4 regions of the Kosakonia cowanii JCM 10956 genome follow, and region 1 is predicted to be linked to each of the others. Evidence: predicted binding sites of a transcription regulator. Region 1 holds the regulator's gene; each other region holds the start of a gene.
The links. Region 1 encodes PurR, which represses purine synthesis genes. Its sites were predicted from a motif close to CANGCAAACGTTTGCNTG; they were not measured.
Positions count from the first base shown of each region.

Region 2: the regulator PurR is predicted to act here: its motif matches at 5,909-5,926, upstream of BWI95_RS08305 (nucleobase:cation symporter-2 family protein).
Region 3: the regulator PurR is predicted to act here: its motif matches at 4,311-4,328, upstream of cvpA (colicin V production protein).
Region 4: the regulator PurR is predicted to act here: its motif matches at 2,073-2,090, upstream of glyA (serine hydroxymethyltransferase).

Region 1 is NZ_CP019445.1:3,261,657-3,269,271, forward strand. Features, by position in the region: gene BWI95_RS15370 (riboflavin synthase) at 1-92, shown strand, start outside; gene cfa (cyclopropane fatty acyl phospholipid synthase) at 164-1,312, opposite strand; gene punC (purine nucleoside transporter PunC) at 1,610-2,806, opposite strand; partial or broken gene punR (DNA-binding transcriptional activator PunR) at 2,919-3,852, shown strand; gene purR (HTH-type transcriptional repressor PurR) at 3,849-4,874, opposite strand; gene cydH (cytochrome bd-I oxidase subunit CydH) at 5,172-5,261, shown strand; gene BWI95_RS15400 (MFS transporter) at 5,428-6,597, shown strand; gene BWI95_RS15405 (C40 family peptidase) at 6,642-7,487, opposite strand.
Region 2 is NZ_CP019445.1:1,786,232-1,793,846, forward strand. Features, by position in the region: gene BWI95_RS08290 (glycoside-pentoside-hexuronide family transporter) at 1-103, shown strand, start outside; gene yicI (alpha-xylosidase) at 114-2,432, shown strand; gene BWI95_RS08300 (AsmA family protein) at 2,627-4,348, opposite strand; gene BWI95_RS08305 (nucleobase:cation symporter-2 family protein) at 4,472-5,857, opposite strand; gene recG (ATP-dependent DNA helicase RecG) at 5,983-7,615, opposite strand, start outside.
Region 3 is NZ_CP019445.1:4,464,998-4,472,612, forward strand. Features, by position in the region: gene hisJ (histidine ABC transporter substrate-binding protein HisJ) at 1-140, opposite strand, end outside; gene argT (lysine/arginine/ornithine ABC transporter substrate-binding protein ArgT) at 406-1,188, opposite strand; gene BWI95_RS21150 (UbiX family flavin prenyltransferase) at 1,457-2,038, opposite strand; gene purF (amidophosphoribosyltransferase) at 2,133-3,650, opposite strand; gene cvpA (colicin V production protein) at 3,767-4,255, opposite strand; gene dedD (cell division protein DedD) at 4,476-5,177, opposite strand; gene folC (bifunctional tetrahydrofolate synthase/dihydrofolate synthase) at 5,167-6,435, opposite strand; gene accD (acetyl-CoA carboxylase, carboxyltransferase subunit beta) at 6,628-7,542, opposite strand.
Region 4 is NZ_CP019445.1:93,631-101,245, forward strand. Features, by position in the region: gene BWI95_RS00430 (3-phenylpropionate MFS transporter) at 1-521, opposite strand, end outside; gene glyA (serine hydroxymethyltransferase) at 708-1,961, opposite strand; gene hmpA (NO-inducible flavohemoprotein) at 2,278-3,468, shown strand; gene glnB (nitrogen regulatory protein P-II) at 3,506-3,844, opposite strand; gene glrR (two-component system response regulator GlrR) at 3,919-5,256, opposite strand; gene qseG (two-component system QseEF-associated lipoprotein QseG) at 5,253-5,987, opposite strand; gene qseE (two component system sensor histidine kinase QseE/GlrK) at 5,984-7,420, opposite strand.

The DNA of each region.
Region 1 (7,615 bases):
AGATCGATCCGCAAACCCAGGCCGTTGTCGACACCGTCGAGCGCGTACTGGCGGCAAAAGAGGCCGCAGTTGTGGTGAATGTCGTCGAGTAACCAGGCGCCACAAACAGCAAAAAGCCGCAGCGTAAACGTTGCGGCTTTTTTGTTGGTCAAACGCAGCAGCGCTAACGCGCGACGCGCAGACCTTTCTCGACGCCGCGGCTAAATACCACCTGCCAGAGCTGAATATCGCGGGCGCGAAAGGCCCCGGCGCAGGCGTTCAGATAGTAACTGAACATGCGTTTAAAGCGCTCGGAGTAGTTGTCGGCGATCTCCGGCCACGCGGCGAGAAAGCGCCCATACCAGGCCATTAGCGTGCGGTCATAATCGGCGCCGAAGTTGTGCCAGTCCTCCATCACAAAGTGCGGCTCACTGGCGGTAGCGATGTGGCGCACCGAGGGCAGGCAGCCGTTCGGGAAGATATAGCGGTTAATCCACGGATCAACATTGTTATCGGTCTGTCTGGAGCCGATGGTGTGGAGTAAAAAGAGGCCGTCCGGCTTCAGGTTTTTGTCGACCACATCAAAGTAGGTGGCGTAGTTTTTCGGCCCGACGTGTTCAAACATGCCGACGGAGACGATGCGGTCAAACTGATCGCGCAGATCGCGATAATCCTGCAACAGAATCTCCACATCCAGCCCGGCGCAGCGCTGTTGCGCCATTTTCTGCTGCTCTGCGGAGATGGTGACGCCGACCACGCGAACGCCATAGTGCTGTGCCATAAACTGCGCCAGCCCGCCCCAGCCGCAGCCGATATCCAGCACGCGCATGCCGGGGGTTAACTGCAGTTTTTCGCAGATAAGCCGCAATTTTGCCTGCTGCGCCTCGGCAAGGGTGGTCGCTTCTTTCCAGTAGCCACAGGAGTACTGCATCGCGGGGTCGAGCATGCGGGTAAAGAGATCGTTGCCGAGATCGTAGTGCTCTTTGCCGACAATCCACGCCCGCTTTTTGCTTTGCAGGTTGAAGAGCCGGGCGGCGGCAATGCGCAGGGTATCTTTGAGATGGTGTGGAAGCTGTTTTTCCAGGCCGGCGCGCAGTACCTGGGTGAAGAATATGTCGAGCCGTTCGCACTCCCACCAGCCGTCCATATAACTTTCGCCGAGTCCGAGCGAACCGTCCTGTAAAACCCGTTTGAAAAAATCAGGATTTTTCACCTGAATATCTGCGGGTGCGGGACCGTTGATACGAATACCTGCGCGACCCAGCAGTTCGTTTGCTATGCGGAACCAGTTGTCATCCCGCACGCTCACTTCTTCTATACACGATGAACTCATACCTTCTCCATCACGAATAGTGATCAGAACTCTACAAGCGTAGACGCTGGCAGAATTTGTGAGAAATCTCACGGTTTGCACCGTAAGGCTGATATCAGACGTAGAACAGAGGAAGGGAGAGACCCTTGCCAGAAAAGGCCCTCCTTGGGGAAACGAGCACGCTCCGGTGCCCGTTACTGCATAATATTTATCGTATTTATGAGATAGCCGAGAATCAGTATAGGCCTCAATATCAGGTGATTCAACTTGTCGCTAATAGCGTGCTAATTACGCCATTAGCGACAGTCCCGTCAGCAACTACCCGCGCGCGGAGGAGGGCTCACGCACCTCATCCTGCTCTTCGTCTGCGCGATGCTGAATGCCATAACCGAGTGCCGCGAGCAGCACCATGGCAAGCATCACGCTGGTGGTGGTCAGCAGCGGGGTAATGATCAGCCACGAAACAACGAGGCTTGCGAAGAAGCAGAGCCCCAGTTGCAGGGTATTCTGCAACGCCGCCGCGCGGCCCGTCGCCTGCGGGAAGGGACGCAGCGCCCGCGCCACCACGATAGGGTAGATCGCGCCATTTGCCATCGCCATCAGGCAGAAGGGGATCAGCAGCGCAGTGAGCGAGACGCCGGGAATAAAGCCAACTGCCCAGGTCGCCAGCACGCTCAGAGCAAAGCCGCTCAGTAACCACGGCAACATGCGCGAACCCTGCCATTTTTGCAGCGCTGCGCGGCAGCCGTAACCACCAATCAGGAAAGCGAAGGTTTGTGGCACATAGCTCAGGCCAATTACCGACGGGCCATAGCCCATCTCATGCAGGATAAACGGCGAGCCGGTAAGCCAGGCAAAGAAGCTGGCGGAGCAGGCGGCGTAGATCATCACATTGCCGCGATAATCGCGGGCGCGCAGCAGATCGAGAAAGGTGAGTGCCTGCTGGTCATGCGCCACCTCTTTTACCGGCGATTTGAGGCGGAAAACCGGGATCATCAACACCACGGTGATGGCCAGCAGGGTGGCGAAAATCGCCTGCCATTCAATATGGGCCAGCAGCCAGGCGCCGAGCAGTGGGGCCAGCGCCGGGGTTAAGCCGACCAGCGGCATAATGGTGGCGAAAATACGGTTAACGCGGTGCGCCGGGTAGTGATCTGTCACCAGCGCCTGCCAGCTAACGGTGGCGGCGCAGACGCCGACGGCCTGCACAAAACGCAGCACCAGTAGCCAGGTAGCATCGCGCACCCAGAGGGTGCCAAGGCAGCCCAGGGCGAAAATAGAGAGACCAATCAGCAGAATTGGTTTGCGACCATAACGATCCGACAGCGGTCCCCACAGCAGCTGCGCCACCGCGAACCCGGCCAGGAAAAGGCTCAGCGAGGCGCTGATCACGGCGGGAGAGGTGTTTAAATCTTGCTGAATCGCGCTGAAAGCGGGCAGGTACATGTCGGTGGCTAAAAAGCCCAGCACGCTTAAGCCCGCGAGCCAGACTAAAAATCCTTTGCCAGGTTGCATTCTCATTTCTCTTTAATTGCAGGTAATCAGGGTGGGGAAGTGTAAGGAGTGCTTTCCTGGTTGTGAAACGCTAATATTTGCACATTGGTTTCAAAAATTTTGCAGGCAGAATATGTGGTCAGAATACTCCCTTGAAGTGGTGGATGCCGTAGCGCGGAATGGCAGCTTTAGCGGCGCGGCGCAGGAGTTGCACCGCGTGCCTTCTGCGGTGAGCTACACCGTACGCCAGCTGGAGGAGTGGCTGGCGGTGCCGCTGTTCGTGCGCCGCCACCGCGATGTGGAATTAACCCCCGCCGGCGTCTGGTTTTTAAAGGAGGGGCGGTCTGTTATCAAAAAAATGCTGATCACCCGCCAGCAGTGTCAGCAGATCGCCAACGGCTGGCGCGGCCAGTTGCCGATTGCCGTCGATAACATTGTAAAACGCGCCCGCACGCGGCAGATGATTGTCGATTTCTACCGTCACTTCAGCGATGTTGAACTGGTGGTCTACCAGGAGGTGTTCAACGGCGTCTGGGATGCGCTCGCCGATGGCCGTGTTGAACTGGCGATCGGTGCCACGCAGGCCATTCCCGTCGGGGGGCGCTATGCCTTTCGCGATATGGGCACTTTAAGCTGGAAGTGTGTCGTCTCGCGTCAACATCCGCTGGCACAACTCAACGGTCCGTTAAGCGATGAGACGTTGCGCAACTGGCCGTCGCTGATTCAGGAGGATACCTCCCGCTCGTTGCCGAAGCGCATTACCTGGCTGCTGGATAACCAGAAACGGGTGATGGTGCCCGACTGGGCCTCGTCGGAAGCGTGCCTGTCAGCGGGGCTCTGTGTGGGGATGGTGCCAGCCCATTTTGCCCGACCGTGGCTTGATAGCGGTGACTGGGTGGCGCTTGAACTGGAAAACCCGTTCCCGGATGCCGCCTGCTGCCTGACATGGCAACAAAACGAGGCGTCGCCTGCGCTGAACTGGCTGCTCGATTATCTGGGCGACAGTGAAACGTTGAATAAGGAGTGGCTGCGGGAGCCGGAGTAAGGCTCCCGCGGGAGGGGATTAACGGCGGTAATCGCGGAAGGGGCCATCGGCCACCGAGCGGCGCTCAACCAGGCGCGGATGCACTTCAATCGACTGCGACTGTTCACGCTTATTCACAATGCGATCGAGCAGCATGGTGAATGCCGTTTCGCCCAGCGAGTCCTTCGGCTGATGGATCGTCGTCAACGCGGGGGTAAAGAAGCGCGAGTTGCGCACGTTGTCATAGCCGATAACGGAGATATCCTGCGGCACGCGCAGCCCCATCTCATCGGCAGCGCAGAGGGCGCCCATCGCCATAATGTCGCCGCCGCAGAAGACTGCGGTGGGGCGCGAGGACTGGCCGAGGATCTGCTGCATGGCCCGGTAGCCGGACTCCGGCTCAAAGTCGCCCTGTACAATCCAGTTTTCCGGCACGTTGATCATCGCTTCGTTCATCGCCTTCATAAAGCCAGCCAGACGGCCTGCGCCGGTGTTGCGCTCCAGCGGACCCGGGATCACGCCGATGTCGCGATGGCCGCGCTCGATCAGGTAACGACCGGCCATATAGCCGCCCTGGAAGGCGTTATCGATCACTGAATCGGTGAAGTCTGCCTTCGATTCGCCCCAGTCCATCACCACCATCGGAATATGGCGATACTCTTCTAGCATGGTGAGCACGGTTTCCGGGTACTCAGAGCACATCACCAGCAGGCCATCGACACGCTTTTGCGCCATCATCGACAGATAGGCGCGCTGCTTCTCCTGGCTGTTCCAGGCGTTGCCGAGGATCAGGGTGTAACCCTTCTGGAAACACTTCTTCTCAACCGCTTCGATGATCTCGGCGAAGTAGGCCGCTTCACTGCTGGTCGCCAGCAGACCAATCGATTTGGTGTGATTCACTTTCAGGCTGCGCGCAACGGCGCTTGGCGAATAGTGCAGCTCTTTGATCGCCGCCCAGACAGCGTTGCGCGTCTCTTCGGCGACGAAACGGGTTTTGTTAATTACATGTGATACGGTTGTAGTGGAAACGTTTGCTCGTTTCGCGACATCTTTAATCGTTGCCATCAGATATTACTCCAGACCATATCGTAAGCTCCTGATAATTCGGTAGGTAAACGTTTGCCTTTAAACACCCTGAACTCATCAAAGTGAGTGCGGTACGCCGGGAAAACGACACTGGACGTCAGGAGGGGAGTCAATGGCCGGTACGCTAATAAATTTAGCGTCGAATTTTGTCTGATCTTGAGCAAAAGGGGAAGTATTAAAACCGTTCTGCTGGCAAATCACGCAAGATTTTTCCCATATTTTGTGCAAAAATGCGCAGGCTCACTTTTTGTGGGGAAATTAAATGGAGAAAAATTGATGAGCACCGATCTTAAGTATTCACTCTTCACTACCGTCATCGTTCTGAGCCTGATCGTTTTCGGCGCGCTGACCGCTGCACTGCATTGATCTGATGCGAGGGAGAGCCTTCTCCCTCGGTTCTTGCGTCCCCATTGTTACCCGTTGCGCAATAAACTTTTCTCCGTACGCTCACTTCTGTTTTTTGTGACACCTGTCATACTTTTGCCTTTCGCGACCCGGTAGAGGGTCGGCATGTCCATTTCGGAGTCAAAAGATGAAAATAAATTTCCCCCTGCTTGCCCTGGCGATAGGCGCCTTTGGGATTGGTACCACCGAGTTCTCCCCGATGGGGTTACTGCCGGTGATTGCGCAGGGTGTTGGGGTCTCGATTCCGGCGGCGGGGATGCTGATCAGCGCCTATGCCATCGGCGTTATGGTGGGCGCGCCGCTGATGACGCTGCTGCTTTCCCATCGCGGCCGTCGTAACGCGCTGATTTTCTTAATGGCGATCTTCACCGTCGGCAATGTGCTCTCTGCTATTGCGCCGGATTACGCCACCCTGATGATCGCCCGTATCATCACCAGCCTTAACCACGGCGCCTTCTTCGGCCTTGGCTCGGTGGTAGCCGCGAGCGTTGTCGCGAAAGAGAAGCAGGCCAGCGCGGTGGCGACGATGTTTATGGGGCTGACTATCGCCAATATCGGCGGTGTGCCTGCCGCCACCTGGCTTGGGGAGACGATCGGCTGGCGCATGTCGTTTATGGCAACCGCCGGGCTTGGGGTGATCTCCATGGTCTCGCTCTTCTTCTCATTACCGAAAGGCGGCGTGGGCGCGCGACCCAACGTGCGCAACGAGCTCGCGGTACTGATGCGCCCGCAGGTGCTGACGGCGCTGCTGACTACCGTGCTCGGTGCCGGTGCAATGTTCACTCTCTATACCTACATCTCACCGGTGTTGCGCACACTGACTGACGCCACGCCGGTGTTTGTCACCGCCATGCTGGTGCTGATTGGCGTGGGTTTCTCGATTGGCAATTATCTGGGTGGGAAACTGGCGGACCGCTCGGTAACCGGCACCCTGAAAGGCTTTTTACTGCTGCTGATTGTTATCATGCTGGCGATCCCGCTGCTGGCGCGCAGTGAGATTGGTGCGGCGATCGCGATGGTGGTGTGGGGCGCTGCAACATTCGCGGTGGTGCCGCCGTTGCAGATGCGCGTGATGCGTGTTGCCCATGAAGCACCGGGGCTGTCGTCATCGGTCAATATTGGTGCATTTAACCTGGGTAATGCCCTTGGCGCGGCGGCAGGTGGTGCGGTGATCTCCGGCGGTCTCGGCTACAGTTTTGTTCCGGTGATGGGGGCGATTATTGCCGGGCTGGGGCTGCTGCTGGTGCTCTTCTCCGGGCGTAATTCAGCGTCGCGCGTCTGTGCGGCGGCGGAGTAAGGCGAAGTAACACCTGCCGCGCGAGCGGCAGGTGGGAGAGGGAGTTAGCGAATGGTTTTCGGTGTCACTACGCGGCGTGCACCAACATAGTGGCGCTGCCAGTAATCTTCGCTTAATGAAGTGACCTGAATATCCTGGCCGCTGCGCGGTGACTGGATAAATTTGCCGTTGCCGACATAGACGCCAACGTGATCGGCGGTGCCGCGACCCTGAGTGCGGAAGAAGACCAGATCGCCGCTCTCCAGTTCGCGCAGGTTAACCGGCGAGGCATCACGCAGGTGATACATCTCATTGGCGGTACGCGGAATACGGAATTTCACCAGATCTTTATAGGCGTAATAGACCAGCCCGCTGCAATCAAAACCGGTTTTCGGCGAGGTACCGCCCCAGTGGTAAGGTTTGCCGAGCTGGTTCATCAGCTTCGACATCGCGGTTTTTTGCACTTTTTGCACGCGCAGTTTATGCACGTCAGCTAGCGTGCCGGCCTGGCTGCTTTTCACTTTAATACAGTGCGGCTTGTGGCCTTTGCGCGGCGTACACTTCTCAGTCCAGCTAACGGTTGTAGTTTTCAGTGAGCTGGATGCTTTACGACGCGAGGGAGTTTTAGCGGTTTTCTGCGGGGTAGCGCTGTTTTTCTTTTTTATCGTTTTGGTCGATGTTTTGTTTTTTGCGGTTTTTTTACTTCTGACTTTTTCTGCTGGAGTGCCACTGCTTTTCTTTGCTGTTTTTGTAGAACTGTTTTTTTTCTTACGTTCGGATGCTTTCGCCAGATGTGTTTTTTGCACGGCCGAGGCTGGCGCTTGTTCAGAAGCGCTCGCTAATGGCGTGAAAGACAATGTGGTGAACAACAAAGCACAGAGCGTGATTGAAGCTTTTGGTATCCGCGCCACTGAGCATTCCCCTGTTAGGGCAGGCATCTTATTATGCTTGCGTATGATTTAAAAAACTCGTCGATTCTAATCTATAAAAAGCCCAAACGTTAATACTGTTTTTGCATCTATAACGTCGTTTCGTTAAC
Region 2 (7,615 bases), 1.5 Mb from region 1:
GAAAACCCCCCTGCTGAAGTCGATTGCGGCGCAGCTGGCGCGCGGCGAACGCCGTAGCCAGAAGCGCTTCGGCAATATCTCACCCCGGGAAGAGTTACTGTAAGGAGCAACGTATGAAGATCAGTGATGGCAACTGGCTTATCCAGCCCGGCCTGACATTAATCAATCCGATTCAGGTATTTGATGTTGACCAGCAGGGGAGTGAGATGGTGGTGTATGCCGCCCCGCGCGACGTGCGCGAGCGCACCTGGCAACTGGATACGCCGCTCTTTACGCTGCGCTTCTTCTCGCCGCAGGAGGGCATTATCGGGGTGCGTATCGCGCACTTTGAGGGCGGCATAGAGAAAGGTCCGCATTTTCCGCTCAACATTGCGCAAGATGTGGCTGTCGCGATAGATAACACGCAGACGTATGCCGAGCTACGCAGCGGCGCGCTGGCCGTTCGGGTGACGAAAGGCGAAGCGTGGGCCATTGATTTTCTGCGCAACGGCGAGCGCATCACCGGCAGCCAGCTTAAAAACAGCGGCTACGTGCAGGATGGTAACAGCGGGCGCAAATACGTTTTCGAACGGCTGGATCTGGGCGTCGGTGAAACGGTTTATGGCCTGGGCGAGCGCTTCACTGCGCTGGTGCGGAACGGGCAATCTGTGGAAACCTGGAACCGTGATGGTGGGACCAGCACCGAACAAGCCTATAAAAACATTCCCTTCTATCTCACCAACCGGGGCTACGGCGTGCTGGTCAGTCATCCGCAGGCGGTGGAGTTCGAAATCGGTTCGGAGAAAGTCTCCAAAGTGCAGTTCAGCGTTGAGGGGGAGTCGCTTGAGTACTTCGTCATTGACGGCCCGACACCGCAAGCGGTGCTAAACCGATATACCCGCTTCACCGGCCGCCCTGCGCTACCACCGGCGTGGTCGTTCGGCCTGTGGCTCACCACCTCTTTTACCACCAACTACGACGAAGCGACCGTAAACAGCTTTATCGACGGCATGGCTGAGCGCCAGCTGCCGCTGCATGTTTTTCACTTCGACTGTTTCTGGATGAAGGCCTTCCAATGGTGCGATTTTGAGTGGGACCCGGTGACCTTCCCGGATCCGGCAGGGATGATCAAACGCCTGAAGGAGCGTGGGCTAAAAATCTGCGTCTGGATAAACCCCTACATTGGACAAAAATCCCCGCTGTTCCGCGAACTGAAAGAGAAGGGCTATCTGCTGAAACGCGCGGACGGCTCGATATGGCAGTGGGATAAATGGCAGCCGGGGCTGGCGATTTATGACTTCACCAACCCGCAAGCCTGCCAGTGGTATGCCGATAAGCTCAACACGCTGGTGGCCATGGGCGTCGACTGTTTTAAAACCGATTTCGGCGAGCGCATCCCAACGGATGTGGTATGGCACAACGGTGCCTGCCCGCAAAAAATGCATAACCACTACGCCTATATTTACAACGAGATGGTGTGGAACGTGCTGAAAGATAAGGTGGGTGAGCAAGAGGCGGTGCTGTTTGCCCGCTCGGCCTCCGTCGGCGCGCAACAGTTTCCGGTGCACTGGGGCGGCGACTGTTATGCCACCTATGAATCGATGGCGGAAAGCCTGCGCGGCGGGTTATCCATTGGTCTTTCCGGCTTTGGTTTCTGGAGCCATGATATCGGTGGCTTCGAGAATACCGCGCCTGCGCATGTCTATAAGCGCTGGTGTGCGTTCGGCTTACTCTCCAGCCACAGCCGCCTGCATGGCAGCAAATCCTATCGGGTGCCGTGGGCTTACGATGACGAGTCCTGCGATGTGGTGCGCTTTTTCACGCAGCTGAAATGCCGCCTGATGCCCTATCTCTACCGGCAGGCGGTAGCTGCAAACGAATCGGGTGTACCGATGATGCGCGCAATGATGCTGGCTTTCCCGGACGATCCGGCCTGCGATTACCTTGACCGCCAGTATATGCTCGGCGACGTTCTGCTGGTCGCGCCGGTGTTCAGTGAAGCGGGTGAGGTGCAGTTTTACCTGCCGGAAGGGCGCTGGACGCACCTGTGGCATAACGACCTCCTCGACGGCAGCCGTTGGCACAAACAGCAGCATGGCTTTATGAGCCTGCCGGTCTACGTTCGCGACAATACGCTGCTGGCGCTGGGCGATAACGATCGGCGACCCGATTACGCATGGCATCAGGGCACCGCGTTCCAGCTCTTTCAACTCGACGATGGGCGCGAAGCCGTGTGTGAGGTGCCGGATAGCCGCGGCGAGAGCGTTTTCCGTTTATCAGCCAAACGTGAAGGCGCTGTGATTACCGTGCGGGCTGATGGCGAAGGCAAAAACTGGACGCTATGCCTGCGCAATATTATGCAGATAACCCATCTGCAGGGGGCGACGGCGAACAGGAGTGAAACCGGTTTGGTCATTACCCCGCAGGGCACCGAAGTTTATATCACCCTCTAAGCGCAGATTGCCCGGTGGCGCTACCGCTTACCGGGCCTGCAAAAAGCGAAGGTCAAACGTAGAAACGTAGGCCGGATAAGCGCAGCGCCATCCGGCAATGGTGCAGGAGCTGCCCGGTGATGCTAACGCTTACCGGGCCTACAAAGGGAAAGTCAAACGTAGGCCGGATAAGCGTAGCGCCATCCGGCACGGTTTTACGGCGTCGCCTGCGGCGCGGCGGCTGGCGCAACGGCACCCGCGCTGCTCACCGTGCCGCTGTGCATGCTCTGCTTAATCTGCTGTTTTTGCGCGTTCACCGCCTGTAACTCGCCGTTGACGGAGGGTTTTAACGGTGCCTCGGCGCGCACCTGGCCGCTGGCGGTTAACTGTAAATTACCTTCGCCATCAATCGGCAATGCGGGCCAGCCCCACGCCTGCAATACATTGACCGGCACACCGCGCCCGTTGAGGCTGACATTGACGCTGCGGTCCGGCGTTTGCGCAACCACCGCTCTTGCTTCCAGCAGCCCCTGACCGGTAAAGGCGCTAAGCTCGGTGATATTGACCGTGTTGCTATTGGCATTGAGCGCCAGCGACGGACGGCGGACATCGACGCGGTTAAAGGTGCCTGCGGCAGCGTTCAGCTTCGCATTCCCACTCCAGACACCCCATTTCCGTTCGCGCACCAGCTGCAAATTGTTGCCATACCCATCCAGCGCGGTGAGCTGCCACGGGAACGTCGGATCGATATCAATCACCAGGTTGCGGCTGGCGCTGAATTTTTTCAGCACCAGGCTATTTAGCCATGGGGGCAGATCCTCCATCCACAGCTGTTTCCAGTTCGCCGGCAGCGTGTACTCCAGGCCGGCAAACGCCGCATCGTCCAGCACTAGTGCTTTGCCTGTGCGGTACCAGTTACCGGAGGTGCGCACCATGCCGTTTTCCCAGCGGGAGGTGAACTGCTGCAGCGCGATGCCCTGCGGGGAGAAGCTGGCATTCAGAATCGGGTCGAAAAAGTGCAGCGAACCGTAGATAAACTCGCTGGCATTCATCGACAGTTTGCCCTCTTCGCTCTCCCAGTCGCCCTTCTTGAAAGTCAGGTTGCGCAGGCTAAGATCGAGGTCAGTCACTGCCCACTCTGGCCCCTGCAAGGTGGCGTCGGTCACTTCCACACGGCCGATTTTCAGCGAAGGTAGGGTGGTGAGCGGGGCAAAGAAATCCTGCAGCGACTTATCGCTTTGCAGACGAATATCGTTAAGACGCAGATTATTCACCACCCAACTGCCATCGGCGCTGCGCTTTGCATCACCCGTGAGCGAGCCGCGCGCCATATCGGCACCGATAGTGGTTAAGGTCACCACATCTTTATCAATGCTGCCCTGAATCAGCACGTTACTGGCGGGAACGCCATTTAACGTCAGCGAACCGGCGCTCATCTGCAACTGTGCTTTACTGCCGATCACATTACCTGCGGCTGGCTGCCAGGGTGAGATACCGCCGGTAACGCGCTGCGCGCTTAACTCCCAGCCAGTTGCCGGGCTGTTAAAAGCCATGTTGCGCAGTTGCAGGCGATCGGCCTGGAAAGGTAGCGGCGCGGCGGTGGGGGAGAGGTTAAGCGTACCGTCCTGTAGCAGAATGGTGTCGGCATGCAGCGGGTCAGTGAGTTGCCGGCTGCTGAGGCCGATATCGACCATTTTCGCCACCAGCGTTGCTGGCTGGCCTTTGCGGCCGAAACTGACGCCTTTTAATACCAGATGAGAAGGGGAAGAGAAGCGGTGGTCAACGGAATCGAACGTGAGGTGATAATCGCTGTTGTCGCTGATCCACTGGCTCGCTTGCGTTGCGCCCCAGCGAGTTTGCAGCAGGAAGTAGGCCGCCAGCAGCAGCACAAACAGGATAATAACGACCGCTAACAGCAGCTTCCCAAGAAATTTCATCATCTTCCTCCCTCACGTGACCGTAAGGGAGTTATGCACGAATTGTGCGCGATGCTCAAGGGAGGAATGATGAAAGGAAATTGCGGCGGCAGCAGAGGATGCTCTGTTGCCGCGCGAGGTAATTTACTCTTTTTCCGGTGGGAAAATCAGGTTCAGGACGATAGCGGTGATCCCGCCTGCTGCGATGCCGGAGGAGAGCAGGTTTTTCAGCCAGTCCGGCGCAAATTGCAGGATCTGCGGCTGCTGCGACACGCCTAAACCTACCGCCAGCGACAGCGCGATAATCAGGATCGCGCGGCGGTTGAGCGGTTCGCGGGAGACGATGCGCACGCCGGAGGCGGCAATAGTGCCGAACATCACCAGCGTGGCGCCGCCGAGTACCGGCTCCGGTAACTGCTGCACAAACGCGCTTACCGCCGGGAAGAGGCCGAGCACCATCAGCATCACCGCGATAAAGAAGCCGATATAACGGCTGGCGACGCCGGTCAGCTGGATCACGCCGTTATTCTGACCAAAGCAGGAGTTGGGAAAGGTATTGAACACCGCAGAGACAAAGGAGTTAAGACCATTCGCCAGCACGCCACCCTTCAGCCGCTTCATATAGAGCGGGCCGGTAACAGGCTGTTCAGAGACATCGGAAGTGGCAGTGATATCGCCGATGGTCTCCAGGGAGGTGATCATAAAGACCAGCATCAGCGGCAGCAGCAGGCTCCAGTCAATGCTCAGGCCGTAATAGAGCGGCGTCGGCACCATAAAGGTACTCTCCGGCGCGTTGTACTCCGGCAACATGCCCATAAACATCGCCAGCACATAGCCGACCGCCATCGCGATCACCAGTGAGGCAATGCGCAGATAGGGGTTGCGCTGGCGGTTAAGCAGGATAATCAGCCCGAGCACCACGCCTGCCAGCAGCAGGTTTTTCGGCGCGCCAAAGGTATGGTTGCCCATGGCCGCGAAGCCGCCACCGACGGAGGTCAGCCCAACCTGAATCAGTGACAGGCCGATAATCATCACCACTACGCCGGAAACCAGCGGGGTGATAATGCGGCGCGCCAGCGGCAGAATACGCGAGATAATCATCTCGGTGCAGCTTGCCAGCATCAAGGTGCCAAACAGCGCTGCCATCATCGTCGGCACATCGGCACCGCCGGTTTTCAGCGCCGTGCCGCCCATAATCAGCGGTGCCACGAAGTTAAAGCTGGTGCCCTGGATTGAGAGCAGCCCGGAGCCGACCGGGCCCCAGGCTTTAATTTGAATCAGTGACGCGACGCCGGAAGCGAAGAGCGACATGCTGAGAATATGTTGAGTGTCCTGAGCCGGTAAACCCAGCGCCTGGCAGATCAGCAGCGCGGGCGTGATCACGCCAACGAACATTGCCAGCAGGTGTTGCAGCGCAGCAAACAGCGTTTGCGGCAGCGGGGGACGATCTTCAAGGCGGTAGATCAATTCGCTGGGTTGAGTCTGCGCAACCGGTTGCGCATTTTCCGACTCGATGGTGTTTACGGACATCTCAAGCTATCCCCTGATGGAAAAGCGCTGATTTTATCGGACTGAATGGTAAAAGCAAACGGTTGCTTCGGCTGGAAGCATACTTTTCTAAGGGAGGTTGATCTCACACCATCAGGTTCTAAAAATCAGGCGTTGGAGTAGCGTTCGGTTTCTGGCATCCAGCGGTCAATCAGCGCTTCTGCCAGCTGCGGGTAACGTTCGTGAATATGGCGCGCAACGCGCTGAACTTCGGGGATCATTGCCTGGTCGCGCAGCAGATCGGCAACTTTGAATTCGGCATTGCCCGTCTGGCGGGTGCCCAGCAGTTCGCCCGGGCCGCGGATCTCGAGATCTTTTTGCGCAATCACAAAGCCGTCGTTGCTGTCGCGCAGCACCTGCAGGCGCTTTTGCGCGGTTTTCGACAGCGGGGATTTGTAGAGCAGCACACAGTGTGAGGCCACCGCGCCACGTCCGACGCGCCCGCGTAGCTGGTGGAGTTGCGCAAGACCAAGGCGTTCAGGGTTCTCAATAATCATCAGGCTGGAGTTCGGTACATCCACGCCAACCTCAATGACTGTAGTGGCGACCAGCAGATGAAGCTCGCCCTGTTTAAAGGCCTGCATCACTGCCTGTTTCTCGGTCGGCTTCATGCGGCCATGCACCAGCCCGACGTTCAGCTCCGGCAGAGCCAGCTTTAACTCTTCCCATGTCGCTTCCGCGGCCTGGGCTTCCAGCAGATCCGACTCTTCAATCAGCGTGCAGACCCAGTAGGCCTGGCGACCTTCGCCGGTGCAGGCGCTGCGGACGCGATCGATAATCTCGCTGCGACGCGTATCGGGAATGGCAACCGTGGTCACCGGCGTACGGCCCGGCGGCAGTTCATCAATCACCGAAGTATCGAGATCGGCATAGGCCGTCATCGCCAGCGTTCGCGGGATTGGCGTGGCGGTCATAATTAGCTGATGGGGATGAAAGCCCTGCTGCTGCCCCTTTTCCCATAGCGCCAGCCGCTGGTGGACACCAAAGCGGTGCTGCTCATCAATGATCACCAGTGCCAGGCCGTTAAACTGCACCTGCTCCTGGAAAATAGCGTGGGTGCCGACGATCATCTGCACCTGCCCGCTGGCAATCGCCTCTTGCTGCGCCAGGCGGGCTTTGCCTTTCTGCTTGCCCGCCAGCCAGCCAACTTCGATACCGAGCGGCGCGAACCACGCGCGGAAGTTATTGGCGTGCTGCTCTGCCAGCAATTCGGTGGGCGCCATCATCGCCACCTGCTTGCCATTGGCGATGGCGCGCAGGGCGGCAAGCGCGGCCACCAGCGTTTTACCGGAGCCAACGTCGCCCTGGACCAGACGCATCATCGGCATATCCAGCGCCATGTCGCGTTCAATTTCCGCCACCACCCGCGCCTGTGCGCCGGTTGGTTTAAAGGGCAGGGAGGCGAGCAGTTGCTCTTTTAACGTATCGTTAGCGGCGAGCGACTGCGCATGATAACGCTGCGCACCGGCGCGCAGCGCCAGCATGCTCAGGTTATGAGCCAGTAGCTCTTCGAGAATGAGTCGGCGCTGAGCGGGATGCTGCCCGCTCTCCAGTTCGCTTAATTGTAGCGAAGGCGGCGGGCGATGCAGCGTATGCAGTGCTTCTGGTAGGCTCATCAAACCCTGCGCCAGCTCGGGCGGCAGCAGTTCGCTGATGGCGCAGGTTGCCAGCAGCTCCAGCGCTTGATCGGTTAATTTGCGCAGCGTGGCCTGCTTAACGCCTTCGGTCGTTGGGTAGACC
Region 3 (7,615 bases), 1.2 Mb from region 1:
TCACCCTGCGCATTTTTTGATTCAAACGGGGCATAAGTAGGATCGGTACCGATACGTAATTTTTGCGGGATTGCAGCAAATACAGTAGAGACGCTGGAAACAGCGAGCACCAGAGAAAGGGAGAGCACCAATTTTTTCATCATTATCCTCAACAGACTGTCTTTCCTAAGGGAATTCTCACAACTTAACGGTGCGTTATCGTGCCATCATCTCCCCCGGCAAGGCAAAAGATAAACGCGGCAGGATAACTTTTTTTGCAATCTGAGTGCGTAGCTATGCAGCGCTGCACTATTGTGATGCAGCCACTGCACCACGCTGGAACAGACACCGTTTGCTGCACCATGCCGCGAAAGGCGCATGGCGCACCGTTTTCCCTCACGGCCCGCTGGCGCAGGCCATACAGCCTTACTCGCCGTAGACGTTAAAGTCGAAATACTTTTTGGCAAGCTTGTCGTAGGTTCCATCTTTACGCAGCTCGGTAAAGGCTTTGTCGAATGCCGCTTTCAACTCGGTATCATCTTTACGCAGGCCGATCCCGGTGCCGTCGCCAAAGTACTTTTTGTCTTTCACCGACGGGCCAGCAAAAGCAAACTCTTTGCCCGCAGGCTGTTTCAGAAAGCCTTCGCTGGCGGCCACTTCATCCTGGAATGCCGCATCGAGACGACCGGCAGCCAGGTCAGAGTAGATCTGATCCTGGTTCTGGTAGGCCACCACGTCGATACCTTTACTGCGCCAGTTATCGTTGGCGTAACCTTCCTGCGTTGAGCCTTGCAGCACGCCGACATGTTTACCTTTCAGCGACTCCAGTGTCGGCTTGATAGGCGAGCCTTTGGCTGCAATCAGGCGTGAATCCGCCGCGTAGAGCTTCTCGGAGAAGGCGATCTCCTGCTGGCGTTTTTCGGTAATGGAGAGCGACGAGATAATGGCGTCAATCTTCTTCGCTTTCAGCGAGGGGATGAGGGCATCGAAATCGCTGCCGACCCAAGTGCATTTCACCTGCATGCGTTTGCACATCTCATTACCAACATCGATATCAAAGCCCACAAACTCCCCTTTGGCATCTTTCGAGGAGAAAGGTGCATAGGTGGCATCGGTGCCGATACGGACTGTCTGGGGAAGCGCTGCATAAACGCTGGCGGTGGCGGAGAGCCCCAGCAGTAAAGACAGAGCGAGGACCGTCTTCTTCATACATTACCCTCAAGTGTGCTGTTTTTTTATTGTGTCATGTGTTGTGTTGCAGCCAGTAGCCTTGCACGTCTTATGCCACTTTCCCGAGGGCCAAATGATGCGGCGCGGGAAATGTTAATAAAACGTTGCAGATTGACCGTTGTGATGAAAGATAGCAGGTCTGCGGAACGAACCGCAGCAGTAAGCGGGGGAAAAGAGGATTAAATGTTGAGGATATGATCGCGCTTACAAAATTGCCCTAAAAAAGCGCATCCGGCGATACGTTGCACTATTTTGCAGCATCGCCACCCTGCCAGCGGGCAAAAAGATCTTCCGGCAGTTCGATATCAAACTGATCCACGACGCGGTTGACGGTCTGATCGACAATATCCATCACGCTTTGCGGACGATGGTAAAACGCAGGCACCGGCGGCATGATCACCGCACCAAGTTCTGCCGCCTGGGTCATCAGACGTAAGTGGCCAAGATGCAGTGGGGTTTCACGCACGCAGAGCACCAGCGGGCGACGCTCTTTCAGCACCACGTCTGCCGCACGGGTCAGAAGCCCGTCGGTGTAGCTGTGAACAATGCCGGAGAGGGTTTTAATGGAACAGGGAAGGATCACCATGCCTGCGGTCTTGAACGAGCCAGAGGAGATATTGGCGGCGATATCGCGGGCGTCATGCACCACGTTTGCCAGCGCCTGCACATCGCGCAGGGAGTAGTCGGTTTCAAGGGAGAGAGTTTGCCGGGCGGCCTGGCTCATCACCAGATGGGTCTCTACTTCAGCGACATCGCGCAGCACCTGTAACAGGCGAACGCCATAAATTGCGCCGCTGGCGCCGGAAATGCCCACAATCAGTCGTTTCATCTGCTTATCCACCCGCTAACATAAGCGCAAACTTTGCCTGATTATAGAGGGTGTTGCAACAAGTTGCGCCCCTCATGCGAGGGGCGCGGCGGGATTAGCCTTCGTTGTGCATCTCTAAGCTTTCAACTTCGTTCTGCAACTGTACCGCTTTGGCATCGTCATTACGCAGGGAGTCGAGGTAATCAAGATACTGCTGATCGACATCTTTGGTGACGTAAATACCGTTAAACACCGAGCACTCGAACTGCTGAATGTCCGGGTTCTCTGCGCGTACGGCATCAATCAGATCGTTGAGATCCTGGAAAATCAGCCCGTCGGCGCCGATGATCTGGCGGATTTCATCCACTTCACGACCGTGGGCAATCAGCTCATTGGCGGTCGGCATATCAATGCCGTAGACATTCGGGAAGCGAATTTCCGGTGCCGCGGAAGCGAGGTAAACCTTCTTCGCCCCGGCTTCGCGCGCCATCTCGATAATCTGCTCCGAGGTGGTGCCGCGCACGATGGAGTCATCCACCAGCAGCACGTTCTTGTCGCGGAACTCGGCGCGGTTGGCATTCAGCTTGCGGCGCACCGATTTACGGCGCAGCTGCTGGCCCGGCATGATAAAGGTGCGGCCAACGTAGCGGTTTTTCACAAAACCCTGACGGTAAGGCTTATCCAGAATGCGGGCGATCTCCAGCGCGATATCGCAGGAGGTTTCCGGGATCGGGATCACCACGTCGATATCAAGATCTTCCCACTCGCGGGCGATCTTCTCGCCGAGCTTCATGCCCATATTGACGCGGGCGCTGTAGACGGAGATTTTGTCGATAAAGGAGTCCGGGCGCGCAAAGTAGACATATTCGAACAGGCACGGGTTGCTGACCGGGTTTTCCGCGCACTGGCGGCTGTAAAGCTGCCCTTTCTCGGTGATATAAACCGCTTCGCCCGGTGCGACATCACGCAGGAACTCAAAGCCCAGCGTATCGAGCGCAACGCTCTCCGATGCCACCATATATTCGGTGCGGCCATCGCCCAGTTCGCGCTTGCCCAGCACCAGCGGGCGAATGCCGTTCGGGTCGCGGAAAGCGACCATACCATGACCAATAATCATCGCCACGCAGGCGTAGGCACCGCGGATCTGGCGGTTGGTCGCGGCAATCGCGGCGAAAACGTTATCCGCTTCAAGCGGGTAATGACGGAAGTTATCCAGCTCGCTGGCGAAAATATTGAGCAGGATTTCAGAATCTGAGGTGGTGTTAATGTGGCGACGCTTCTCTTCGAACAGCTTTTTACGCAGTTCGTGCGCGTTGGTCAGGTTGCCGTTGTGCGCAAGCGTAATGCCGTACGGGGAGTTAACGTAGAAGGGTTGCGCTTCTGAAGCGCTGGAGCTGCCCGCGGTAGGGTAACGAACGTGGCCAATCCCCATATTGCCCTGCAGACGCTGCATATGGCGGGCTTCGAATACATCATTCACCATGCCATTCGCTTTACGCAGACGGAAACAGTTATTGGCATCAATGGTGATGATGCCCGCTGCATCCTGCCCACGGTGCTGCAGCACCGACAACGCGTCATAAATCGACTGGTTTACCGGCATGAAACCGGCGATACCGACAATACCGCACATACGTCTTTTCCTCGTTAAGAGCTTGGTTTACCAGGCGTAATCGTCAAAGACCTCTTGAAGAGGGACAGCGCGCGAAAACCGCCTGTTAAACCAAACTCTAAGCCACATCTCAGGGCTTAAGCCCTGGGCAAGAAACTCGACGAGCTTTGCAGATAGTCAAAGAACCACCTGATGATGAAGCTGAATTGCGGGATAAGCTGCGACTTTTGCCAGTCTTCGCTTTTCGACAGGCCTGTAAAGGTATCCAGAAAGAACAGAATGGCGGCGACGATCAGCACGCCGCGAAGCGCACCAAAGCAGATCCCCAACACCCTGTCTGTACCCGACAGGCCGGTTTTCTCCACCAGCGTACCGATAACGTAGTTAACGATAGCGCCCACAATCAACGTCGCGATAAACAGCACCGCGATGGCAATTCCATTACGTACCAGTTCCTCTTCAAAGCCCGTGAACCAGACTGACAGGTAAGTGTAGTAATGGCTGGCGACAAAGAAAGCACAACCCCATGTCACCAGCGATAACGCTTCACGAACAAAGCCGCGGATCAGGCTTACCAGACAGGAAAAACCAATCACCGCGATGATGGCGTAATCAATCCAGACCATATGTGTCCCACGATTTTACGCCCTGTCATCCAGTTCGGGGCGCATTCTAACAGAAAAAGAAAACGTTTGCGTAGGGATTTCCTTCCCGCGCGGAAATAAAAATGGCGCTGAAAAAATATTCAACGCCAGCAGAACATTGGCCTTAATGACCGCGCATTTATCTGGCTTCCCTGCCCCGTTTTACGGGCCGTTGCCAGCAAAATAGCGCAGGGTTGCGCGGTTAATTGGCGCTGTAGTTCATCACCACGCCATTGAGGCCTGACAGCTGGTTCAGCTCACCCAGCGACGCTTTGAGTTTATCGCGCGAAGCATCAGGGCCGACCAGAATGCGGGTGATTTTACCCTGAACCGGCGTAGTCGGCGATGTGTAAGCGCGATAGCCCGCCGCGCGCAGTTTACTCACCACTTCATTCACTTTATCGGCGTTTTTCAGCGCGCCCAGCTGGACCACATAGGCTTTGCCGGTCGGAGCAGGTTTCTCCTCCTGCGCTTTAGCCGGTGCCGCGTTCGCCGTCGTCGGCTGCTCGCGCGCAGGCTGCTGCGGCTGCGGCTGCGGCTGCGGCTGCGGTTTAGGCTGCGGCTTTTCAACGGGTTTTGGCTTTGGCGTCACCGACGTGGTGGTCACTTCCGGATCGGGATTGCTGTTTGCCGCAAGCCTTGAGGCATCCAGGGACGGTGCCGCGGCATCGCCAGCACGCACCTCTTCGGCAGCGCCTTCCGGCGGCTGCGCGGGCAGCGCCTGGGTTGCGGCCGGCATCATATCCGGCTCGTCACGATCGCCCGGCTTCGGCACCAGCGGGATCGCTGCGAACTCATCCTGATAATGCTTTTTCTGCCCGTCGAGCAGCCCGGGCAGAATAATCACCCCGAGCGCGACCAGTATAACGGTGCCCATTAAACGGTTCTGAAACTTACTTGCCACCGGTTCTCCCCGCTTCCATCGCTTCCATGACATGCGCCACGGTGTGGAACGAGCCACACACCAGCACGGTATCGCAGGCGTCGGCCTCCGCCATTGCCGCCTGCCAGGCCTGGGTCACGTCCGGGAATGCTTGCCCCGACGTCAGGTGCGCCAGCAGCTGCTCCGCCGTCGCGCCGCGCGGCCCCTCCAGAGGGGCACAATACCAGCTATCGACCACCGGCTCCAGACAGGCAAGCGTTCCGCTAATGTCTTTATCATGCAGCATGCCAACCACCGCCAGCACGCGGCCGCTTTTTGGCAGCGCCGCCAGCCGCCCGGCAAGATAGCCTGCGGCATGAGGATTATGCGCGACATCAAGGATCAGACGTGGTGATTCGCTCACAATCTGAAAACGACCGGGTAAAATCGCCCGTTCTATGCCGTCGCAGATCGCCTGCTCGCTTACTGCCAGTTTACTGGCGCGCAGCGCGGCCAGCGCGGTAGCCGCGTTCGGCTGCGGCACCTGCGGCAGCGGCAGATCGCTCAGCTCACCCTGCGCATCGCGAAAACGCCAGCTCTGCGCGCCAACCTCGTAGTGCCACGCCACATCGCGCTGTAACAGCTGCGCGCCTTTCTCCTGCGCCACATCAGCGATGGTGTGCGGCATATCCGGCTCGCCAACCACCGCGGGTTTACCGGCACGGAAGATGCCCGCTTTTTCACGGCCGATGCTTTCGCGATCCGGCCCGAGCCAGTCGGTATGATCGAGCGCAATGCTGGTGACCACCGCGACATCGGCATCGACCATATTGGTGGCGTCGAGACGTCCACCGAGGCCCACTTCGAGGATCACCACGTCCAGTTGCGCCTGCTTAAACAGCCACAGCGCTGACAGGGTGCTAAATTCAAAATAGCTTAAAGAGATATCGCCGCGCACGGCTTCGATCTCCGCGAAGGAAGCGGTATGCGCGCTTTCTGCCAGCTCCCCGCCCTGTACGCGCACGCGTTCGGTGTAGCGCACCAGATGCGGCGAGCTATAAACACCAACGCGATAACCGGCCGCCAGCAGGATCGACTCCAGCGTACGGCAGGTGGTGCCTTTGCCGTTGGTTCCGGCGACGGTGAAGACAAAAGGTGCGGGACGCAGCACATCAAGCCGCGCCGCCACCTGGCTTACGCGATCGAGCCCTAAATCGATAGGTTTACTGTGCAGCTGTTCCAGATAAGAGAGCCATGCGGCCAGGGGCGACGTGGCTTGCGGAGTAGAGAGAGTGTCCATGATGCCCGTTGATAGTGTGCGGTGTGAAAAGCAAAAGGGCAGTGCCTTTTGGCCCTGCCCTCATGAGTATACACATGCTCGTTTTCGCTGCTGGCGCGTGGTCACATAGCCATCCCGCTTTCCTGTGTGGAGAAAGAGCGAGCTAAGCAAGGCGCATCAACGCACCTGCAGCAGAAAGCGTGACGTGTATTATCAGGCTTCGCCTTCCTGATCCGGCTCTGGCGTCACCACCGTGCCAATATGCGTATCGTCTGCATCCGGCGCCGGCAGATTCATCATCTTCGCCAGAATACGCGCCAGCTTAAAGCGCAGCTCCGGGCGGCGAATGATCATATCGATAGCGCCTTTTTCGATCAGGAACTCACTGCGCTGGAAACCGGCAGGCAGTTTCTCGCGCACGGTCTGCTCGATAACGCGCGGGCCGGCAAAACCGATCAGCGCTTTCGGCTCAGCGATATTGAGATCGCCCAGCATCGCGAAGCTGGCAGAGACGCCGCCCATGGTCGGGTCGGTCAGCACGGAGATATACGGCAGACCGCGCTCCTGCATTTTCGCCAGCGCCGCAGAGGTTTTCGCCATCTGCATCAGCGACATCAGCGCTTCCTGCATACGCGCACCGCCGGAAGCGGAGAAGCAGATCATTGGGCAGTTATCTTCCAGTGCCTGCTCAACCGCACGCACAAAGCGCGCGCCAACTACGGAACCCATTGAACCGCCCATGAACGCGAACTCAAAGGCCGCTGCGACAACCGGCATGCCATGCAGCGTGCCCTTCATCACTACCAGCGCGTCTTTCTCGCCGGTCTCTTTCTGAGCTGTCGCCAGACGGTCTTTATACTTCTTCGAGTCGCGGAACTTCAGCACATCTTTCGGCTCAAGTTCGCTGCCCAGTTCAACCAGCGATCCTTCATCCAGCAGGCTATGCAGGCGATTACGCGCTGACATCCGCATGTGGTGATCACATTTCGGGCAGACTTCAAGGTTACGCTCCAGTTCGGCGCGGTAAAGCACCTGACCACAGCTATCGCATTTTGTCCACACGCCCTCAGGGATGCTCGCCTTACGGGTGGGGGTGATGTTGCTTTTAATTCTTTCAATCCAGCTCATTGATAACCTTTCTACATGAACCTGGTAGCCCTTGACTGGGGCACATTAAAACATAACGGTTCGCAACTTGGGA
Region 4 (7,615 bases), 1.5 Mb from region 1:
ATGCCGAGCAGCATTGAGGCGGTACCGATCGACAGCATCACCAGAATCGCCCGGTAGTCGTAAAGGCTTACCAGTTTGCCGGTCAGCGCCGAGCCAATCACAAAGGCGATCGATCCCCACACCCTGACGCGGCCATAATCCATCGGAAACTGTTTTTGCCACGTGCCCGCCAGCGCATCTGTCAGCGGCACCAGCGGCGAGAAGAAGAGGTTAAAGCCGACAATCACCACCGCCAGCCAGGCGACATGGCTTCCGGCGTAAAAGGCCATCGCAAAGATAAGCGTAGCCAGCGCCAGCACGCGCAGGGCGGTGATTAATCGGGAGGGGTCGCTTACGCGCGGGGCAATCAACAGGCTACCGAGAAAACGGGCGACGAGACCGGCGCCAAGCAGCATACCGATGATTTCGGGGGTTAACCCGACGCCTTTGAGCCAGACGCCCCAGAAGGGTAAGAAGATGCCGTAACTGAAAAAGTAGGTGAAATAAGCGAGCGCCAGCCAGCGCGTTGACTGCAGAACCATGATTTCCTCCTGAATCGAAGCGTTAGTCTGGCGGCAAACGCCAGGCCTGGCAAGCAACAATCAGGTAACAAATTTGCCTAAGCGCAGGTTTTGCAACATTAAAACGCGCCGGGCGGAATGCAGCACTGGCGAGCAGGCAAAAAAAAGCCCGCTTCACAGGAAGCGGGCTTGTTTGATTTTGGAAACTTATGCGTAAACCGGGAAACGGGCGCAGATATCCAGCACTTTCTGTTTGGTGCGCTCGATTACCGCTTCGTCATTGATGCTGTCCAGCACGTCACACATCCAGCCTGCCAGCTCTTTGACTTCCGCTTCTTTGAAGCCGCGACGGGTCACAGCCGGCGTACCGACGCGGATACCGGAGGTCACAAACGGGCTCTTCGGATCGTTCGGCACGCTGTTTTTGTTAACCGTGATGTTGGCACGGCCCAGCGCGGCGTCCGCTTCTTTACCGGTCAGGTTTTTATCAACCAGATCCAGCAGGAACAGGTGGTTATCGGTACCGCCAGAAACGACGTTGTAGCCGCGCGCAAGGAACACTTCCACCATCGCTTTGGCGTTTTTCGCAACCTGCTGCTGGTAGGTTTTGAACTCCGGCTCCATCGCCTCTTTCAGCGCCACCGCTTTACCGGCGATAACGTGCATCAGCGGGCCGCCCTGGCCGCCAGGGAAGACGGCAGAGTTCAGTTTTTTGTACAGCTCTTCGCTGCCGCCCTTCGCCAGGATCAGGCCGCCGCGCGGACCCGCCAGGGTTTTGTGGGTGGTGGTGGTAACAACGTGAGCATGCGGAACCGGGTTCGGGTAGACGCCTGCGGCAATCAGACCGGCAACGTGTGCCATATCGACAAACAGGTACGCGCCGATGCTGTCAGCGATTTCGCGCATTTTGGCCCAGTCAACCACGCCGGAGTAAGCAGAGAAGCCGCCGATGATCATTTTCGGCTTATGTTTTTGCGCCTGCTCATTGAGTTCGTTGTAATCAATGTGGCCCGTTTCATCGATGCCGTAAGGGACGATGTTGTAGAGTTTGCCGGAGAAGTTAACCGGGGAGCCGTGAGTCAGGTGGCCGCCGTGCGCCAGGTTCATACCGAGAACGGTATCGCCCGGCTCCAGCAGCGTGGTGTAGACGGCGAAGTTAGCCTGTGAGCCAGAGTGCGGCTGAACGTTGGCGTAATCGGCGCCAAACAGCTCTTTCGCGCGGTCAATCGCCAGCTGTTCAACGATATCGACATATTCACAGCCGCCGTAGTAACGCTTGCCAGGGTAACCCTCGGCATATTTGTTCGTCAGCTGAGATCCCTGCGCCTGCATAACGCGCGGGCTGGTGTAGTTTTCGGAGGCGATCAGTTCAATGTGCTCTTCCTGACGTACTTTCTCCTGCTCCATAGCCTGCCACAATTCGGCATCATAATCGGCAATGTTCATTTCACGCTTTAACATCCGCATCTCCTGACTCAGCTAACAAAACAACTCTCAATGAGGGCCCGAATTCGGGAACGGCTGACAGTATAACTGATTAAAATTCTGAGAACAGGTCTTGACAAAGGTTTTTGCGCAAACGATTGGCTGCCCGTCACACAAGGCTTTGAGCAATAACGGGCTTCGGTCGGGAAAGGGATTTCTTTTCAGCTTTGTGATGCAACTTCTTCATGTTAGATAACCCCTCTTTCATTGCGCCCTTTACAATCTTAGGCTGGCGGTTATAAGATGCATATAAAATACAACTTTAAAAATGCACGTTTAGAAGGAAGCCATCATGCTCGACGCTCAGACCATCGCCACCGTTAAATCCACCCTCCCGTTGCTCGCCGCTACCGGCCCGAAACTGACCGCTCACTTCTACGATCGGATGTTTCAGCACAACCCCGAGTTGAAAGAGATCTTCAACATGAGCAACCAGCGCAATGGCGATCAGCGTGAAGCGCTGTTCAATGCCATTGCCGCCTACGCCGCAAATATCGACAATCTCCCCGCCCTGCTGCCAGCGGTGGAAAAAATCGCCCAGAAGCACACCAGCTTCCAGATCCAACCGCAGCAATATGACATTGTCGGCGAACATCTGCTGGCGACTATTGATGAGATGTTCCAGCCGGGGCAAGAGGTGCTGGACGCGTGGGGCAAAGCTTACGGCGTGCTGGCGGGTGTATTTATCAATCGTGAAGCGGAGATTTACCGCGAGCACGCCGATAAAAAGGGCGGCTGGGAGGGGACGCGCGCGTTCCGCCTGGTAGAGAGAGTGCAGCGCAGCGCGCTGATCACCAGTTTTGAGTTTGAGCCGGTCGACGGCCAGCCGATCGCCGATTACCGGCCGGGTCAGTACCTTGCCGTGTGGCTGAAGCCGGAAGGGTTTCCCCATCAGGAGATCCGCCAGTACTCTCTCACCCGCGAGCCGAACGGCAAAAGCTACCGAATTGCGGTGAAGCGTGAAGCGGGCGGCCAGGTCTCAAACTGGCTGCACGATAAAGCGAAGCCTGGAGATGTTGTTTATCTTGCCGCACCGGCCGGTGATTTCTTCCTCGATGTCAGCCCGCAAACGCCGGTATCGCTCATCTCCGCAGGCGTGGGTCAGACGCCGATGCTGGCGATGCTGCACCATCTAACCTACAGACATCACCGCGCGCAGGTTAACTGGTTCCATGCGGCGGAAAACGGCGAGGTGCATGCCTTTACCGATGAGGTAAGCGAACTGGGCGCGAACCTGCCGCACTTTTATCAACATGTCTGGTATCGTCAGCCAAACGCGGCGGATGAGCAGGCCGGGTTGTTTAACAGCACCGGGCTGATGGCGCTTACGGAGATGAAAGATCGAGTGAGTGACGGGGAAATGCAGTTTTATCTCTGCGGGCCGGTGGCGTTTATGCAGTTTGCGGCACAACAGCTGGTGACGCTTGGCGTTGAGCGCGATCGCATTCACTATGAGTGCTTCGGCCCGCACAAGGTGCTGTAAGCAGGATGCCCTCACCGTGCGCGGTGAGGGCGAAAGATCAGATGGCGGCGTCGTCTTCTTCGCCGGTACGAATACGCACTACGCGCGCAACGTCAAAGACGAAGATTTTGCCGTCGCCGATTTTACCGGTCTGCGCGGTACGGATAATGGTATCGACGCAGGTATCGACAATGTCGTCGCCCACCACGATCTCAATCTTCACCTTCGGCAGAAAATCCACCATATACTCTGCGCCACGGTAGAGTTCGGTGTGGCCTTTCTGGCGACCAAAACCCTTCACTTCCGTTACCGTCATCCCGGTGATGCCGACTTCAGCCAGCGCTTCACGCACATCATCCAGTTTGAAAGGTTTAATAATCGCATCAATCTTTTTCATGGTCGTTCCTTACACGCTCTTGCCAGTCTGCTGCATCGTAATCGGTTGCTCACAGTACCATAATCATTTCGCCTTTACTCTTTAAAGTCATTGGCATCCAGTTCATGGCGGGAGAGGAGTTTGTAAAACTCGGTGCGGTTGCGCCCCGCCATCCGCGCGGCGTGCGTCACGTTGCCTTTGGTGATTTGCAGCAGCTTGCGCAGGTAGTTGAGTTCAAACTGGTTACGCGCTTCGACAAAGGTCGGCAGCGCGGTGTTCTCCCCTTCCAGCGCCTGCTCGACCAGCGCGTCGCTGATCACCGGCGACGAGGTGAGCGCCACGCACTGCTCAATCACGTTCACCAGTTGGCGCACGTTACCGGGCCAGCTGGCGGTCATTAACCGCTTCATCGCATCGGTGGAAAAGGCGCGCACAAACGGCTTATGGCGGTCCGCAGACTGGCGCAGCAGGTGGTTGGCAAGCAGCGGAATATCCTCCGCGCGCTCCGCCAGCGCCGGGATCTTCAGGCTGACCACGTTCAGACGATAGTAGAGATCTTCACGAAACTCGCCGCGCGCCATCGCTTTTGGCAGATCGCGGTGCGTCGCTGAAATAATGCGCACATTGATATCGATATCGCGGTTGCTGCCGAGCGGGCGCACCTTGCGCTCCTGTAACACGCGCAGCAGTTTGACCTGTAACGGGATCGGCATATCGCCAATCTCATCAAGAAACAGCGTCCCGCCCTCTGCCGCCTGGAACAGCCCTTCCCGGCTGCTTACCGCGCCGGTAAAAGCCCCACGCGCGTGACCGAAGAGTTCCGATTCCAGCAGCTGCTCCGGCAGCGCGCCGCAGTTGATGGCGATAAAGGCGTTTTTACTGCGCGGGCTGGCGTTGTGGATCGCCTGCGCCAGCACCTCTTTACCGGTGCCGCTCTGGCCGTTAATCAGCACGCTGACGTCGGACTGCGCCACCATCCGCGCCTGTTCAAGCAGGCGCAACATCAGTGGGCTGCGGGTGACAATGGTTTCACGCCACTGATCGTCGCTGGCGGAGCCGCTGTGCTCCAGCGCATCATCGATTGCCTTGTAGAGCGCGTCTTTATCCACCGGCTTGGTGAGAAAGCTGAAGACGCCCTGCTGCGTGGCGGCAACGGCATCGGGGATCGAGCCGTGCGCGGTGAGAATAATTACCGGCATGCCCGGCTGCAGGCGCTGGATCTCGGCGAAGAGCTGCATGCCATCCATCTCATCCATGCGCAGGTCGCTTATCACCAGATCGACCTTCTCACGCGCGAGAATGCGTAACCCCTCCTGCCCGCTTTCGGCGGTAACAATGCTGTAGCCTTCGCTGGTCAGGCGCAGCCCGAGCAGCTTCAGCAGGCCCGGATCGTCATCCACCAGCAACAGATGCGCCGGTTTGCGATTGGTCATGGTTTCGCCTCCTGCTGATCGGTATCGCTTTTCGCCGGATGCGCGCTGTCCGGCATATCGGCAGGCGCCGGTTTGCGAATGGAGAGACGCCGTTCAATGTCGGTAAGGTTTTCCAGCTTGCGGGTGGTGGTATCAAGCTGTTCATGCAGGGATTGCTGCTGGGCACGCAGTTTGTCGAGCTCGCTGTCGGCGGACTGCTGCAATTTTGTGTAGCGGCTGCGCTCTTCGGCTAGTTGCAACTGTGCTTTTTCGCCATCGCGCCAGAGCTCAAACAGCGGGCGCACCTGCGCCGGGATCGACGGGCTTAAGGCATCGAGACGATCGGTATAGTCACGGCGCTCAAGGGGGGTAATTTTGGCATTCGAGAGCAAAATACCGCGGCGCAATGTCGCCTGCCAGGTGTTATCGGACCATGCACGCGCTTCCGCACGCGCCGCTGCGGGCGACAAGCGCTGGGCGCAATCCATGCCGCGCAGCCAGAACAGCGGGTTGCTGTCGACACTCTGCCCCGACAGTGTCCAGATATCGTTGCAATCCGTTAATAAAAAGTCGGCCAGTTGGCGATCGGGAAGCTGCGGTTTTTTATTGTCATGAATGGCGCTTGGCGGCGTTTGCGTCACGCAGCCTGCCAGCAGCAGGCAAGGAAGCGCGCGCAGCCAGCCCGATTGCTGTGTCATCGCGTTGACCACGCGGGAAAAGAGATGCGACATACTCACCAGATTTATATTCATTGCGTTGATTTTTCCGGCGCGACAAGCGGTAGCTCAATACGGAAACAGACATCGTCCTTGCTGTCCGTCACCAGATGCAGTTCACCCTGCATTCTGCGGATACAGTCTCTGGCGATGCTCAACCCCAGCCCGCTGCCTTTCACCGCGCCTTTGCGTTGGTGGCTTCCCTGAAAGAAGGGCTCAAAAATCATCTCGCGCTCCGCCTCTGGGATTGGGGTGCCGGTATTCGCTACGTCAATGCGCAACCGTGCGCCGGTACTATAACTGTGGAGACGAATGGTACCGGATTCAGCCCCATAGTGCACCGCGTTGGAGTAAAGATTATCCAGCACGCTCATCAGCAGCATCGGCTCTGCCTGGCAGGTCGTCGCATCGAGCGCGATTTCGGTATGCATCATTTTAGCTCGCGCTGGCAGGCTGTGCGCGGAGAGCACCATCTCCACCAGCGGTGCCAGCTCCACCGCTTCCAGCTCGACGGAGCCACCGGCCAGCTTGCGGTTGTAATCAAGCAGTTGCTCAATCAATTTTTGCAGGTTACGGCTGCTGGCATCGAGGATCTCAACCACCTCTTTCTGCTCCGGCGAAAGCGGCCCGACCACCTGGTCAGCAAGCAGTTCGGTCCCTTCACGCATGCTGGCAAGCGGCGTTTTCAGCTCATGGGAGATATGGCGTAAAAATTGGTGGCGCTGCGACTCAAGCCACGCCAGCCGTTCGCTCAGCCAGATAATACGCTCGCCGACGTAGCGCAGCTCGCGTGGGCCGCTAAACACCACGCTTTGCGCCAGTGGCCGCCCCTCCCCCAGCCGGTTAATCATCCGCTCAATGCCTTTAACCGGGCCGATAATCATGCGGGTAAAGAGCAGCATCAGCGCCAGGCTGACTAAAAAGAGCACCAGCGCCTGCCAGCCGAAGAACTGACCGCGCTCGGCGATCTCCAGCTGGAGCTGCTGCCCGCGCGAGAAGACCACGGCGCGGGTCGACTGCACCATCTCCGTATTCGCCGCCGCAAACGCCTCCAGCTGCGCAGAGGCGGCAGGTGAGGGGCCGCTGTTGGCGCACTGCAACTGGGCGAGATCGTTCAGATCCTGGCGCAGCGCCTGGTAGAGTCGGTCATCGGGTAAAACACCGGCATGGGCCTCCAGCATCTCGCTGTAGCGCTTGCGCTGATTCTGGTAGACCCGCTCAAGGGTAGCGTCATCCAGCACGCAGTACTGGCGGTAGCTGCGCTCCATCTCCAGCGCGGCGTTGGTCATCGCTTCACTGCGGCGGGCGTCAATCAGCGTCGTGCGGTTGGTCAGCAGTGCCTGGGCACTGAGCGCATTGAGGCTCTGCCAGGCTTGCCAGGCTAACACCAGCAGCGGCAGTAAAATAAGCAGGAACGCCATCATAACCAGTTGGCGTAAGGAGCGGGGAAAAGCGGGCCAGCGTTTCAAGGCGGTACTCTCGCAGGATAAGGTACAGAGATGCTAGCTGAGTGACGGGGTAAAGAACAACAAAGCCGGGCAAAAGCCCGGCTTTGTTATGTAATTAGGCGGTGCCTAACTCGACGTTTCGCCCGAGGTCTGATAAAGCTACGCAATTATCAGCAGGTGGACGGCAGGCACCTTTAAGTGCGTCATTCGAAGGTT